Regions from separate parts of the Chromobacterium indicum genome, predicted to be linked through region 3. Evidence: predicted binding sites of a transcription regulator. Region 3 holds the regulator's gene; each other region holds the start of a gene.

Region 1 (5,213 bases), on a different contig from region 3:
GCTGCCCGCCGTGATCGCGACGCCATTCACCGTCAGCTTGGCATTGCCCGCATCGCGGGATTCAGTCCCTGCGGCAGGGCTCTGCGACAACCCCGCCAGCGTCGAGCCCGTCGTGGAGTTTGAGTCGCTGCTGCCGGTGCCGGAGACGATCTTGAACTGGTTATCGGTGCCGGATGACGCGGAATTCAGCACCAGCTTGTATGTGCTACCGTTCTGGACGACAGTGGCGTTGACGCCGATGCCGGCCGCATTGATCTTGTCGTTGATCGTCTGCAGGGAAACCACGTCGCCCGGATTGTCGCGCAATTTGACGGTCTGCGTCTTGCCGTTGATCTGGAACGAAATCGTGTCCGGCGCGCCGCTGACAGCCGCTTTGGGATCGCTGATCGTGGCGCCGCCCGACTGGTCGAACACCAGTTGCCGGCTGGTGGCCAGATTGTCGACCTTGATCTGGTAGGTGCCGGGGCTGCCGCCGCTGGTCGCGGTCACGGCGCCCATCGAGGCATCGCTGACCGACGCCTTGAATACCTGCAGGAAACGGCCGGAAGACAGGCTGGACAACGCCGTCTGCAATGCAGACAGGGAGGAGCTTAGCTTGCCTACCGTACTGAGCTGGGTGTTGTATTGGTCGGCCCGCTTCTGACTCGCGTTCAGAGGCTGCCGCTCGATCATCATCAACTGGCTGACGATGCCCTGTACATCCAATGCGCCCACGGAACTGGTAATGGCTGTCATGTTATCCCCATGTTATCGCCGCATCGGGACAAATAGATCAGGCTTTGTCCTTCAGCAATAGGCCCTTGAAGTCGCCGATCGCCTTGGCGATGCGCAACGCCTCTTCGGACGGAATCTGACGAATGACCTTGTTGTTCTCCTTGTCGACCACCTTCACCACCGTAGACCCGGTGTCTTTGTCGACGGAAAACTGCAAGGAACTGCTGTAAAGCGCCGCCGTGTTGTTGAGCTGGCTGACGGAATCCTGCAGCTGCTTGCTCAACGACTGCTGCTTCTGCTGCGAATCGGCGGTGGACTGCTGCTGCTGGCTCTGCCCAGCCGCGGCAACAGCTTGCGTCGTATCGGCCAGAACAGGCTGGCTCTGGTCATTGGACGATGCCTGGTTCAACTCTACCAACTGCTGACGGGGTACCGGAGCGGCCGTCGTCGGCGCGGCTGGCGATAATATGGAAGGGATTTGCATGATTACGCTCCTCATGGCCACAGCTCCGGTTGCCCAACCGGAGCTGTGACTGGCTTTACCATCAGTGTACTACTGTTATTGCAGCAGCGTCAGAGCCGACTGGGGCAGAGTATTCGCTTGCTTCAGGATAGACGCGCCAGCCTGTTGCAGAATCTGGTTCTTAGTCAGGTTAGCCGTTTCCGAAGCAAAGTCCACATCCACGATCCGGCTATTGGCCGCAGTCAGGTTTTGCACGTAGTTCTGCAGGTTGGCCACTACCGCGTCAAACCGGTTTTGCACCGAACCCCAGGTGGAACGCACCGTCGAAATTTCCGCGATGTCCGAATCCAGCGACGACAGAATGGCCGAGGCGCCCGACTGCGTGGTGATGTTGATCGTGCCGGTGGCCGTCAGCGCCGAGCTGTAGCTACACAGCACGCCCGCGGAGGTCATATCCTGCGACGAAATCGAAACCTGGTTGCTGCTGGCGCCGGACGAACCCACTTGGAAAGTCAGCACCGCGCTACCCGACAACAGCTGAGTGCCGTTGAACTGGGTGGTCTGCACGATACGCGAGATTTCCTGAGTCAGCTGGTCCACTTCGTTTTGCAGCTGCGAACGGTTGGTGTTGCTCACCGAGGCGTTGGACGACTGCACCGCGATTTCACGGATACGCTGCAGGTTGTTGGCGATCTGACCCAGCGCGCCTTCAGCGGTCTGACCTACGGAAATACCGTCGTTGGCGTTGCTGATCGCTTGGTTGTTGCCGCGGATGGCCGAAGTCAGGGTCTGCGAAATCGCCAGACCGGCGGCGTCGTCCTTCGCGCTGTTGACGCGCAGGCCGGAAGACAGACGTTGCAGCGACTTGGTCAGCGACATCTGCGAGTTGTTCAAATTCAGCTGCGCCTGCAGCGACGATACGTTGGTGTTGACGGTAATAGCCATGGTGACTCTCCTGGTGCTTTGTGTGGGCAAAACTGCTTGCTTACACAACTTATCGACCGAGGAGTTCTGAACTTTATGGCCAAAGTGTGAATTTTCACACTTGACGCAATAGCAACTACCACATTACACCTATTTCATCCCTTTTCCCTTCATCCTCAACACCTAGCGTTCTGGCCGCCTGGCCGGAAACCCGGCCAGGCGGCCAGCAAGCATCAGCTTTATTGCAGCAGCGCCAGCGCGGCCTGCGGCAGCGAGTTGGCCTGCTTCAGGATGGAGCCGCCAGCCTGTTGCAGAATCTGGCCCTTGGTCAGGTTGGCGGTTTCCGAAGCGAAGTCCACATCCATGATGCGGCTGTTGGCCGCGGTCAGGTTCTGGGTGTAGTTGCCCAGGTTGGCCACCACAGCGTCGAAACGGTTCATCACCGAGCCGAAGGTGGAGCGCAGGTCGGAAATCTTGGCGATGTCCTGAGACAGCAGGTTCAGCGCCTTGGCCGCGCCGTCCTGCGAGGTCACATCAATAGTTTTCACCGCCGCCAGATTGGCATTAAAGGAGTGCAGGCCGCCGCTGGCACCAATAGTCGGATTGGCGTTGCTGAATGTGGTCTGGGCATCCTTGGCGGCATCCATTTTTGTCCTAGCAGCATCCAACGCCGTTTTTGCATCAGCTTTCGCAGTACCTACCGTAGGATCCGCAGCCTGCCAAGCCTTGTCGGCATCTTCCACCGCCTTGCTCTTGGCCGCGAGGTCAATATCCAGATAGGATTTCTCCGCATTCAACGACTTGCGCTTCATTTCATCGGCAGCAGCCTGTGTCACCCCGGGGTTAGGCGCGCCAGTAGTGGCATTGGCAACAGCTCCGTATGCCGTCTTTGCGGCATCCCACGCGGTCTTGGCATCTGTCGCAGCCTTTGTCAGGTCCGCCGTAGAGCCAGAAAGAGTGTTCGGGGTCGACTGGGTCAGATCCACGGTCTGGATGCTGATCTGGTTATCCGCCGAGCCCTCAGAGCCGACCTGAAAGGTCAGATTAGCGCCGCCGGACAAAAGCTTGGTGCCGTTGAACTGGGTGGTCTGGATGGTGCGGGAGATTTCCTGGGTCAGCTGGTCCACTTCGTTTTGCAGCTGCGAACGGTTAGTGTCGCTGACGCCGCCGTTGGACGCCTGCACCGCGATTTCACGGATGCGCTGCAGGTTGTTGGCGATCTGGCCCATCGCGCCTTCGGCAGTCTGCCCGACGGACACGCCGTCGTTGGCGTTGCGCATCGCCTGGTTGTTGCCGCGGATGGCGGAGGTCAGGGTCTGGGAGATGGCCAGACCGGCGGCGTCGTCCTTGCCGCTGTTGATGCGGAAGCCGGAGGACAGGCGCTGCAGCGACTGGTTCAGCGACATGCTGGAATTGTTCAGGTTCAGTTGCGCCTGCAACGAGGACAGGTTGGTATTGACGGTGATTGCCATTTGATTCCCCTTGTCGGCCCAACGGCCGGAATAAATTCGTGCCCGATGTCCCAGAGATCGGTCGAACAAGGGAAATGCTTATGAAAATGGTATTATTACCAAACAATTCCATTAAAGATGGAAATTGGAAAAGAAAATGGCCCCGAAGGGCCATTGAATAGACAGCGGCTTGACCTAACCATGCAGCACCCGGAACCATTCCTCGTAATGGTCCTCCAGCCAGTAGTCTTTATCAAACCAGGCCTTCAGCGCATCGCCTTCCTTCGCCAGCGCGTCCAGATCATGCACCCGCGCGCGGATGGCCTCGATCCAGACGTCCGCCCGATTGGGCACGCGGCATACCGGCGCGTCATTGGTCTGATACGGATAAATATCGGTGCACACCACCGGCCAGCCCAGCACGCCGTACTCCAAGAGCCGGAGATTGCTCTTCGCCTCGTTGAAAGGATTGAGCTCCAGCGGCGCCACCGCCAGATCCAGATTCAGGCTGGCCACTTTCGCGGCATAGTCGGCGAAGGGCACCGCATGGTGCATCTCGACCACATAGGGGCGGAACTGCGGCAGGCACATGCCCATGAACACCCAGTCCACTTCCTTGTAAGTGGCGAGGATCACTTCGTGGATCAGTTCCAGGTCGCCGCGGTGCTGGCCGGCGCCCACCCAGCCCACCCTGGGCTTCTTGCCGGCGCGGCGCTCGGATTTCAGCTCGCCCCACACGCTTCTGCGCAGCCGGTTCGGCGCGATCGCCACTTCGCCCACCATATTCTGGATGAAATCGGCCAGCGGCTGGGTGGACACCACCGCCGCGTCGCACAACTTCAATACCCGGCGAAGGCGCTGCTTCGCGTCGGGATAGTGGCGGGACCAATGGTCGTACAGGCTGCTCTTTTCCGGCACGCCGCCCACCAGGTCGTCCAGGCCGAACACGATGCGCAGATCCGGGATGTACTTGCGGTAGGCATCCATCGTCTCATAGAGATAATCGCTGATGCCGGTATGCAGCAATACCGTATTCGGCGCCTGGCGGGCCAGTTCCACTACGGTGGGAATACCTGCGGACGGCTGGTGGATCTCGCCATCCAGCTTGCCTTTTTCCTGCAGCACCGACAGCGGCTGGCTCAAACGGTATTCGCCGCTGCCGCCCGGCACCGGCACGCCCAGCACCCGCTTGCGGCCCGGCAGCTTCGCGTCCCAGGCGACGATGCGGTCAGATTCGATCAAGCCGCGTTTGTTGCGCAGCGACAGGTGGCGGTTGAAGCCGGGATCGTTCGCCAGCACCGGCAGCCAGCGCGCCAGCATCACCTCCATCTCCTCGCGCTCGCGCACCGCCGCCTTCAGGGCGGGGCGCGGATCGGTGGTGACGCGGCCTATGCTCTTGGCGTGGTGGTGGTACAGCACCACGAACGGGTTGTAGACGTTGCGAAGACCGGCCGCCTGGACCTTCAGGCAGAAATCGACATCGTTAAAGCAGACCTGCAGCTTCTCCTCGTCCATTCCGCCCACCAGCTCGTAGATCTGCTTCTCCACCAGCAGGCAGGCGGCGGTGACGGCGGAATAGTTCTGCATGGTCAGGCTGCGGTTCAGGTAGCCCGGGAACAGGTAATCCATGTCTTCGAAGATATGGTCGGCCACCGAATACA
Region 2 (5,213 bases), on a different contig from region 3:
CCTTCTTGGAAGTGCGCAGGCAGAGCTTGCCTTTCCACTTGGGATCGGCCAGATCGGCATAGCTGGACAGCTGGGACGGCTTCACCTTCTGGGTGTTGTAGAAGATGGTGCGGGCGCGGATGGACAGGCCGTACCACTGCTTGGCCGGATCGCGCAGGTGGGCCGGAATGTTGGCGTCCAGCACAGGAGAATTGACCGCCTTCAGCAGCCCCAGGCGCTCGGCCTGCCACAGATTGCCGGCATCCACCGTCAGCAGCAGGTCGGCCGGGCTGTTGCGGCCCTCGGCGCGCAGGCGCTCCATCAGCGGGCCTTCCTTGTCGGACACCAGCTTGACGTTGACGCCGGTTTCCTTCTTGTAGGCTTCGACGATGGGCTTGAGCAGTTGCTCGCCGCGGGCGCTGTATACCACCACTTCCTCGGCCAGCGCGGGGCCGGCCACGGCCGCCAGCGCGGCGGCCAACATCAGTTGCTGTTTCAAGGTGTTTCCCCTGTTCGATTGAGACGAAAAGCGAAGTGCGGGGAGCACCGTAACACCAGCTGATAATACTTATCAATACAAAAATAAATTGAAAACAGCGGAACTTCCGGCAGAAAAAACCACCATCAGCGCGCCGTTCCGAAGCGGACGTAATCCCCCTCCGCCACGCGGGCGCTGCCCTGCGTCACGCCTATCGAGAAATTGGGCTGGACCTGGGTCAGCGTCACATCGCCGTTCAGGCTCTCCGGCATGCCCAGATCCCGGCCGGAAATCAGGTCGCGCAGCGGCTGCCCGCTCGATCGCTTGTACAGCAGCAGCTTGTCGCCCACCGCCATGCCGTCCAGCAGGCCGGCGTTGATGTAAACGCGCTTGCCCTCCAGCCTCACCACCCGGGCGGAGAACGGGATGCAGGAAATCACGCTTTCGATGCGGTCCGACACATTATCCAGCCATCTATCCACCTGCCTGCCGTAGTCGCTCTGCCAGAACGCGACAGAAGCGAAGGGCTGCGGCATGGTAGGAATCACCGGCCCTTTCGAGCTCACGATGCCGCTGACCCTGTCCTTGGCGATCAGCGAGCCGGTCAGCCCGTCGTATATCCAGAATTCCAGATCGAACTGCCGCTGCGTGGGCACATACTTGACCCCCGCGCCGAACATGCCGGCAAAGGGGCCGTTGTAGAACACCCCCTGCTGGCTGGTATTGTTGGATTCGAACAAAGACCTGCGCACGCCCTTGTCCATCACCGATGTGGACAGCACCCGGCCCGCCACCACGAATTGGACGTTCTCTCGCTGCCCCAGCTGGCTGGCGACCTGCCAGCCAGCATCCGGTTCGGCAATGCGGCTGTCGGCTAGCACCGACACGGTATTGGCGTCCTTCACCACCAGCATGCTGTTGTGCGCCAGCCTGCGCGCCAACTCAGTCGGCAGCGCGGTGGCCAGATCAGGCATATCGGACGCGTCGGCCGGATGCGCGACATCGAAATACGTGGTCACCAGCTTGCGCTTCAGCGACCGGCCCACCGGCATCTGGCAGGCCGGGTCTCCGCGCCGTTCCGGCGCGGGCGCCTGAGCGGCCTTGGCCGCGCCGGTATCCACCTCAACCTTGACGTGGTACAGCTTGCCTTGCGCGTATTCGTTGACGACCCGCACCGCGCCTTGCACTGGAGACAAGGCCCTCAGCGTGCTGGATTCGCCCTGCCGGCCGGCATCGACCAGCTGCGTCGACTCGATGCGCGCGCCCTGCCTGATGGAGAGCAGCTTCAACGCGTCCTGTATCGCCATCTCGCGCGCGGCGACCGGCCCGTTGTCCAACGGCGCCACGCCCTCGGCGGTCAGGATTTCCGCTTGCGACGGGCCCGACAAAACAAATGCCGCCGCAAGGGCGGCGGCGCGGATAGCGATTCGCGTCATTACTGGGTCACGTAGAAATTGTTGCTGTAGCGGGCTGGCGAAACGGTCATGACGGCGGGCGCCGGCGCGGCCGCCGGGGCCGGCACGATCTTGGTGGCGCCGCAGTTGGCTTCCGGACAGAGCGCGCCGGCTGTGCCGGTTTCCTTGGACGCCTGCATCACGCTGCCGGTTTTTTCCATGGAGTGGCGGAATTGCTTGTAGAACTCCTGGTCCAGCGTGATCTCGGCCACCGCCTCGCTGGTGCCGTCCGGCTTCATCACGGTGGAAACGATGGTGACGCCGCGCAGATAGGCGTCCACATAGGTGCGGAAGCTATCGCTGTTGGCGATCATATTGGACACCGAGCTGTTGCCGACCAACTTCATGCCCTGCACCTGTTCCGCGATCGCGCGGAAGGCGTCCAGCCGGGCGGCTCGCATCGCCAGCAGCTTGCGCTGCGACGGCGTCAGGCTGTTTGTGTAAGGCGCGGCGCCGGAGCCGGTCACGCGGACGACGATGGGCTGGAAGGGATTGACCTCCTTGACCACCACCCTCACCTCCTCGCCGCTGGCTGTCTCGTCGCCGGAGCCTACATAGCCGACGCCTGACGGCACCGAGCCGCTCTCCTTCATCGGCATCGACGCGGACATCGCGGATGTCTGCGGGGCAGGCGTGGCGCAGGCGGTCAAACCGGCCACCAGGGCGAACAAGGCGAGGCGAGACGTACGACGGACTGTATTCATGGCAATTACCGATAGGTGTTGATGGAATGGTATGAACCATTCCCGGAGCTCGTCAACCTGAAACATCGGCAATAACTGATGAAACTTGAGAAGCGGACGGCATGCGCGGCTTCTCAGTCATGCGCGGCGGCGGCCCGGCTCATCTGCCTGGCAGAGGAAAAACCGGCCGACAGCGCCGCCTTTTCCTTGCCCAGGCCGGCCGAACGCCACTGCTCGGCCAGCGCCAGGCGCAGCGCGCGGTGGTAATCGTGCGCCGAAACGCCGGCCTGGTCGCGGAACAGCCGGGACAGGTGGCGCGTACTGACATGGACCTTGGCGGCCAGCTCGTCCAGCGGCCAGTCCCGCACCGGGTCGGCGCAGATCAAATCCTGGGCCCGGTGCAGCGCCGGGTGCAAGTGGTTGCGCCAGGCCAACCATGGCGACAGCTCCGGGTCCTGCGGCGAGCGGCGGAAATACACCACCATCTCGCGCGCCACCGCGCGGGCGATCGCGGGATCGGCCAAATCTGCGATCAGATGCAGCGCCAGATCGATGCCGGCGGTGATGCCGGCGCTGCTGTAGCACGGGCCGTCAGCGACGAATACCCGGTTCTCCTGCACCCGGGCGGCCGGCGCCAATGCGCGCAGTCTTTCCAACAGAGTATGGTGGCTGGTGCAGGCGCGGCCGTCGAACAAGCCGGCCTCCGCCAGCAGCAGGCTGCCGGAGCAGACGCCCGCCCAGCGGATGCCCGGCTGGCGCCGGCGCTCGGCCAGCCAGGCGACGATGCGCCTCGCCTCCGGCCGTGCATAGGCCTCGATGGACGGCGTCGAGCCCGGCGCCACCACCACCGCGCCCTCCGGCAACGCATCCGGCAACGGCGCCAAGCCGCCCAGCGGCAAGCCCAGCGAAGTGTCCACCGCCTCCGACGCGCCTATGTAATGCAGGCGAAAGTCCGCGCCCTGCTGTCCCGCCAGGCGGAGAGCGTCGGCCGGCCCGGCCAGATCCAGCAGCAAAACGCTGGGCGACAGCACGAAATAAACGTCACGCACGGCTGGTTCTCCTGGAGGCGGCCAATGCCAGCAGCCTGCCGCCGAACACCGTCGCCAGCAAACCGGCCATCAACAAGCCGCTGCCGGCCAATTGCGCGGCGGTCAGACTCTCGCCCAGCAGCCAGTGCGAAGCCAGCAGCCCCACCACCGGCACCAGCAGGGAAAACGGCGCCACCTTGGCCGCGGCGTGCCGCGCCAGCAGGCGGCTCCACAAGCCATAGCCGAACATGGTGGCGACAAAGGCCAGGTAGGCGACGGCGAACAACGACTGCCCATCGAAGCCGCGCAGCGCCGCCTCGATGCGCTCGCCGCCCTCCAACTGCCACGACAGCAGCAGGAAAGGAATAGGCGGAACCAGGCTGGACCAGATCACCAGCCCCAGCGGCTCCACTTTGAAACCATCGCGGCCGATCGCGCGCACCACGATATTGGACGCCGCCCAGCTGGTGGCCGCGGCGATGGTCAGGCCAAAACCCAGCGCCGTCATATCGCCGCCCTTGCCCATGCCTATCAGCGCCAGGCCGCCCAAGGCCAACGCCACCCCCGCCAATTGGCTGGCCTGCCAGCGCTCGCCCAGGAAGGCCCGAGCCAGCAACAGGGTGAAGAAAGCTTGCGACTGCAGCACCACCGAGGCGAGGCCGGCCGGCATGCCGAGCTTGATCGCAGAGAACAGGCAGCCGAACTGCCCCACCCCCACCGTCAGCCCATACAGCGCCAGGTAACGCCACGGCAGCGCCGGCCGCTTGACGATGAACACCGCCGGCAGCGCCACCAGCGCGAAGCGCAGCGCTCCAAGCAACAGCGGCGGCACGCCGGCCACGCCCCATTTGATCACCACGAAATTCACGCCCCAGACCAGCACGATGGCCAGCGCCTGCGCCATGTCAGCCAGCGGCATGGTCGCTCCCCGGCCACAGCACCGCCTGCGCGACGATCACCCGCTCGCCGTTGAAAGTGGCCGCCGGCGAGCCGTACAGCCGGTAGCCCAGCGCGAGCGCTTCGCTGACCCGCTTGCAAAAGGCCGAATCGTCCGGCCCGGTCAGCAGCCGATATGCAGGCAGGCCATCGGGCGGAATGTCCGCTACATGTTGCGGCATGCTTTCTCCTTATTCAGACAAATCCAATGACGACACCTTATGACATGCCAGCGTCAAGCGGCAAGCGCCGGCGGCTTTCATGCACGTTCGCCGCCCGCGCGGGCCGACCCATCATCAGTCCGCCATCCGCCTCAAAGCCTCCTCCACCGTGACGATGGTGGCGAAGCGCCCAGCCAGCACCAGCTCGGTGCGGGCGCGGATGTCGGCGGCGCTGTAAACGACGCCGCTGCCGGCATGGGTCATCGGGAAGGTCAGCGTCGCCTCGGTGACGAAGTCCACCTCATAACCCAGGTCGGACGCCACGCGGGTGGTGGTTTCGCAGCACTGCTCGGTGCGGATGCCGGAGATGGCCAGTTTCTGGATCCCATGCTTGATCAGCCAGCTTTGCAGGCCGGAATCGGTCAGCGCATTGTGCACGTGCTTGACGAAGGTAGCCGCAGGCTGGTGCGTCATCCAGTCCAGCGGCCGCACCA
Region 3 (5,213 bases):
GACGAGGTGTGCGGAGATGTGGTGGAGCACCTGTTCGACCGCTGGTGCTATCTGGGCAGCCGACGCAATGGCGGCGCGCTGGAGGGCGAGCCGGCTTTCGACATCGATTACTACAAGCTGCTGGAGAGCGAGCTGCGCAAGCCGGATAGGGATCTGTCGCCGCAGTGAGGCGGCATGGCGGCGGACATGAAAAAAGGCAAGCAACGCTTGCCTTTTTTCATTTCGAGAGGCGTCAGAGCGGGGCGATCAGCGAGGATTCCTTCACGCCGTCCTGGCCGGTTTTTTCGTCGACTTCCTGCAACTGGTTGCGGGGAGCGAACAGGCCCATCTTCACTTCTTGCCAGACGTAGTAGATTTTGCCGGCCACGGTGTCCAGGGTGACGCTGGAATCGTTCTCGCCCTTGCCGGTGATCGTATGCTTGCCGGCCGGCAGGTCCTTCATGATGTAGCTGTGGGCCACGGTATCGCCGGCCATCGCGTTGTCGATGGCGACCGGCAGCTTCACCGCCGCGCCGAAATTCTCGTTGCGATAGATGTAGACGCGGGCGGCATCTGCGGCGGGGGTCTTGAATTCTTTGGCGGCGGCGTCCGCTTCCTTGGAGGCCATGGGGGTGCTGGCGCAGGCGCTCAGGCCTGCAACCAGCGCGGCAGCGATCAGAATGCGCATAGTCGTCATCAGTAGTTGCGATAAAGCGCGATATGATAACGGCAAGTTGTAAACAAGTGTGAGTTTTGTGCGTCTGGGCGGGGTCTTATTCGTGCATCGCCAGATAGCCGCGCAGCCGGCTTTCGATGATGCGGGGATTCTCGCCGTTGGCGATCGCCACCACGCCCTCGACCACCAGCTCCTTCATGGCCACCTCGGACGCCACCAGATGTTTGAGCTTGTTGGCCATGGGCAGGAAAAACAGGTTGGCCGAGCCGACGCCATACACGGTGGCGACGAAGGCCACCGCGATGCCGCCGCCCAGCTTGGCGGGGTCGGACAGGTTTTCCATCACGTGGATCAAGCCCAGCACCGCGCCCAGAATGCCCATGGTCGGCGCGTAGCCGCCAGCCGACTCCCAGATGCGGGCCGCCTGTTTGCGGGCGTGCTCGAACATGCTGATTTCCACTTCCATCACCGCGCGCAGCGTGTCCGGCTCGGTGCCGTCCACCAGCATCTGCATCGCTTTCTTGGTGAACGGATCGCGCTGGGTGGCGATCAGGCCCTCCAGCGCGAGCAGGCCGCCCTTGCGCGAGGTCTGGCTCCAGTTGATGACCTCGCGGATCATTTTTTCGTGGTCGAAGTTGGGCGGGCGGAATATCCAGCGCAGCATGCGCAGGCCGGCCATGAACTGTTTGGGCGTGCTTTGCAGCATCACCGCGCTGGTGGTGCCGCCGATGACGATCATGAAGGCGGTCAGCTGCATCAGCGAACCGATGCTGCCCCCTTCGATGGCCTGGCCGGCGATGATGGCGGTCAGGCCCATTACAATGGCGATAAGACTGATCTTGTCCACAAAAAGGTTCCGTTATCGATCTGGTCTGAGACCCGGCGTGGGGTCTTCCCTTACAGCCAGTCTTTCAGTTTTGCGCGCAGACGGGCGATGGCCTGGCTGTGCAATTGGCAGACGCGGGATTCGGTGACGCCGAGCACCGCGCCGATTTCCTTCAGGTTCAGCTCTTGTTCGTAGTACAGCGCCATCACCAGTTGGTCGCGCTCGGGCAGGAATTTGATCGCGCTGATCAGTTGTTGGCGGAAGCTGTCGTCGGAGAAGGCGGCCAGCGGGTCGGGCGAGTCGTCATCGGCGACATTGGTCACCGGATTGTGGCTGCTTTCGTCGTCGCCGCCGCCGAAGTCCTCGAAATGCAGCAGGGTGGTGCCTTTGCAATCGCCGAGCATGTCCTGGTATTGCTCCAGTTCCAGGCCCATTTCAACGGCGATTTCCGATTCCAGCGGCGTGCGGCCCAGCCGCTGCTCTAGCTTGGAGATCGCCTCCTCTATCTGGCGGGAGTTGCGGCGGGCCTGGCGCGGCAGCCAGTCCTCGCGCCGGAGTTCGTCCAGCATCGAGCCGCGGATGCGCTGGCTGGCGAAGGTTTCGAATTGCACGCCCTGGGCGGGATCGAACTGGCGGGCGGCCTCGATCAGGCCGATCATGCCGACCTGAATCAGATCGCCCAGCTCCACCGACGCCGGCAGCCGGGCGATCATGATGCTGGCCAGCTTGCGTACCAGCGGGGTATAGGCCTCCACGTCGATCTCGACGCTGGGGGCTGCTGCGGCATAGCCCGATCGGCGGAAGGACGGAAAGGTCATAAGGGTTTGGCTCCATCTGCCTCGGCCCAATCGCGCGAGGCGGCAATCAGCAAGTCCATGTATCCGGTACTGTCGCGGCTGGTTTCCGGCGCGTCCCACTGCGGCAGCACCGCCGACAGCTGCGAGAAGGCCATCGCCGCCTCGCTGTCCGGGAACGCCTCCATCAGCGGCCGGCGCAGCGTTTGGCTGCGGCGCACCGCGTTGTCCTGCGGCACGAAGCCCACCCAGCGCAGCGAAACGGTCAGGAATTCGCTGGTGACCGCCGACAGCCGGGTGAACAGCTCGTGCGCCTCTTCCAGATGCCGCGCGCGGTTGACTAGCACGTTGAAGCGCTGGCGGCCGTAACGGCTGGCCAGGCGCTTGATATTAGCGTAGGCGGCGGTCAGCGAATCGGCTGCCGGCGTCAGCACCAAGACCAGATTGTCGGCCACGCAGGCCGGGATCGGGTCGCGAACCGGGTCGGGCGCGTCGATCAGCAGCGCCGACGCGTCGCGCTCCTGCGCGCCGAATTCGCTGCCCAGCCGCAGCCACAGCTGGGTGGAGAATAACGCGCGTTGCTCGGGCTGCGCATAGAGATTGATCAACTGAACGCCTTGCCGCGACACCACCATCATTTCGTCCAGACCGCCCACGCTGACCACCTGGCTCTCCAGCGTGGCGGTGGAGGGCACGCCCAGGCGGCGGGTCTGCACCTGGCCCAGGCAGCAGTCCACCATGATGGGGCGCAGGCCGGCGTAGGCGAGGCCCAGCGCGAGCTCGGTCACCACAGTGCTGGTGCCGGAGTGTTCGGAGCCGATGAAGGCGAAGCTGGGCGCGCGCTGCCGCTGGGCGGCGAGCAGGCGGAGGCTGGCGGCCTGGTCCTGCATGGCGTTCATAGCCATCCGGCCTGAGCCGCCTGCATGATGGACATTTCATCGGCTTGCAGCGCGAATGGGGAGGCGATCTGCTGCGCGCGCATCGCGCGGTCGACCAGAAAGGCGGCGTTGGCCGAGTGCAGGTCTTCCGGCACCCGCTGGCCGTTGGTGACGTAGTAAAGCTTGAGCCGGTTGCGGATGATCACGTCCAGGCTGGGGCCCTGGGCCACCGCCTCATCTATCTTGGACAGGATGCAGCCGGACAGGCCGTCGCCGCGGTAGCGTTTCACCACATCCTCCAGCGTGTGGCCGTCGGTGTTGGCGGCCAGCAGCAGCAGCCGCTCGATCGGCCGGCCGGCGGTGCGCAGCATGTCGATCTGCGCCAGCACGCGCGCGTCGCGCTGGCCCATGCCCACGGTGTCGATGAACACGATGTGGCGGTTGGACAGGTCGGCCAGCGTCAGCTGCAGGTCGCCTTCGTTCTGGATGGAGAACACCGGCACGCCCAGGATCTTGCCGTAGATGCGCAATTGGTCTTGCGCGCCGATCCGGTAGCTGTCGGTGGTGATCAGCGCCACGTGCTGGGCGCCGAAGCGCATCGTCGCGCGGGCGGCCAGCTTGGCCACGGTGGTGGTCTTGCCGACGCCGGTGGGGCCGACCAGCGCGAAGATGCCGCCGCGGTCCATCACCTCGCGGTCGGCGTCCGCGCATTTCAGATTGTGCGCCAGCGCCGAGCGCGCCCATTTCACCGCGACCTCGGCCTGGTACTGAGCCGGCATCTTCTCGATCAACTGGCGGATCAGCTGGGCGGAAAAACCCATGGCCAGCAGGTGCTTGAACAGCTCCAGCCGGTTAGGCGCCTTGCCCTCCATGTCCGACCAGGCGAAGCTGGCCAGCTGGCTTTGCAGCAGGCTTCTGAGCAGTTTGATCTCGTCGCCGATCTGCCTGAGTTCCTGGGCCATTTGTTCCTGCTCCTCGCCATTGGCCGGCTGCGCGGCGGGCTCCGGCACGGCCGGCCGGGCCGCGGCGCGCGGGGGAGACTGCGGCGCCGGCTGAATGGCCGGCTGCGTCACGGGCTGCTGGACGATGGGCCGCGGCGGGGAGAAGGTCGGCTCCATCCGCGCCTGCGCGGCCTCCAGCCGCGGCGGGGCCGGGCTTTCCAGCGGCTCCACCGGCATCGCGTAGGTGCGGGCGATGGCGCGGTTCATCGCGCTGCCGTTGGCTTGGGGAATCGGCGCCGGTTGCTGCGGCCGGTTGACCGCGGGCGGCGCGTTGCGCGGCGGATGCTTGCTGCTGGAGGTGGACAGCGTGCTGGCCAGGTTGGCGACGTCCGCGTCGGCCACCGCCATGATCTCCACGCCGCCGCCCATTGTCGGGCGATTGGACAAAATCAGGGCGTCCGCCCCCAGTTCTTCGCGAACTTGCCTGAGTGCGTCTCGAGTGGTTTTCCCGAAGAACTTTTTCACCACCATTATTGATTAGCCCTTAGCCCTTGCTGCCGCCGATTACCGCAATTATACGAATGGATTTATTGTCCGGAATCTCATTATGCGAAATCACACGCAATTGCGGCAATGCCCGGCGCAGGAAACGCGCGAGCAGCGGCCGCAGACCCGGCGCCGTCAGCAGCACCGGATTGTATCCCTGAATCTCCACCTGCTCGGTCTGCTGGGCCGCGCTTGACAGCAGATTCTCCGCCAAACCCGGTTCCAGGCCGCCGCCGGCCTTGGATTGCACCGCCTGCATCAGCACGTTTTCCAGCTGCGGCTCCAGCGTCATCAGCGGCAGCTCGGCCTCGCCCGGGAACAGTTGCTGGACGATCACGCGAGACAGCGCGGTGCGCACGGCGCTGGTCAGCTCGTCGACGTCCTGGTTTTGAGGCACGTGGTCGGCCAGAGTTTCGACGATGGTGCGGAAATCGCGGATGTGTATGCCCTCCGACAGCAGTTGCTGCAGCACCTTCTGCAGTATGCTCACCGGCACCACCTTGGGCACCAGATCCTCGATCAGTTTCGGCGATTCCTTGGCCTGGTGGTCGATCAGCGCCTGGACCTCTTCGC

Evidence for each region. Region 3 encodes FliA, which starts transcription of late flagellar genes. Its sites were predicted from a motif close to GCTAAAGNTNNNNNNNNNNCNGCCGATAAT; they were not measured.
Region 1: the regulator FliA is predicted to act here: its motif matches at 2,171-2,200, upstream of VA599_RS04520 (flagellin N-terminal helical domain-containing protein).
Region 2: the regulator FliA is predicted to act here: its motif matches at 2,677-2,706, upstream of VA599_RS12660 (LPP20 family lipoprotein).

Annotation. Positions count from the first base shown of each region.
Region 1 is NZ_JAYFSJ010000002.1:391,144-396,356, forward strand. It holds gene fliD (flagellar filament capping protein FliD) at 1-735, opposite strand, end outside; gene VA599_RS04515 (flagellar protein FlaG) at 773-1,198, opposite strand; gene VA599_RS04520 (flagellin N-terminal helical domain-containing protein) at 1,274-2,122, opposite strand; gene VA599_RS04525 (flagellin N-terminal helical domain-containing protein) at 2,341-3,573, opposite strand; gene VA599_RS04530 (glycosyltransferase) at 3,748-5,213, opposite strand, start outside.
Region 2 is NZ_JAYFSJ010000008.1:165,550-170,762, reverse strand. It holds gene VA599_RS12670 (extracellular solute-binding protein) at 1-478, opposite strand, end outside; gene VA599_RS12665 (flagellar assembly protein T N-terminal domain-containing protein) at 604-1,893, opposite strand; gene VA599_RS12660 (LPP20 family lipoprotein) at 1,893-2,615, opposite strand; gene VA599_RS12655 (GlxA family transcriptional regulator) at 2,729-3,643, opposite strand; gene VA599_RS12650 (EamA family transporter) at 3,636-4,541, opposite strand; gene VA599_RS12645 (DUF1737 domain-containing protein) at 4,528-4,740, opposite strand; gene VA599_RS12640 (isochorismatase family protein) at 4,855-5,213, opposite strand, start outside.
Region 3 is NZ_JAYFSJ010000010.1:149,904-155,116, forward strand. It holds gene VA599_RS15235 (exonuclease domain-containing protein) at 1-168, shown strand, start outside; gene VA599_RS15240 (DUF2846 domain-containing protein) at 233-676, opposite strand; gene VA599_RS15245 (flagellar motor protein) at 753-1,502, opposite strand; gene VA599_RS15250 (RNA polymerase sigma factor FliA) at 1,553-2,299, opposite strand; gene VA599_RS15255 (MinD/ParA family ATP-binding protein) at 2,296-3,180, opposite strand; gene flhF (flagellar biosynthesis GTPase FlhF) at 3,171-4,625, opposite strand; gene flhA (flagellar biosynthesis protein FlhA) at 4,639-5,213, opposite strand, start outside.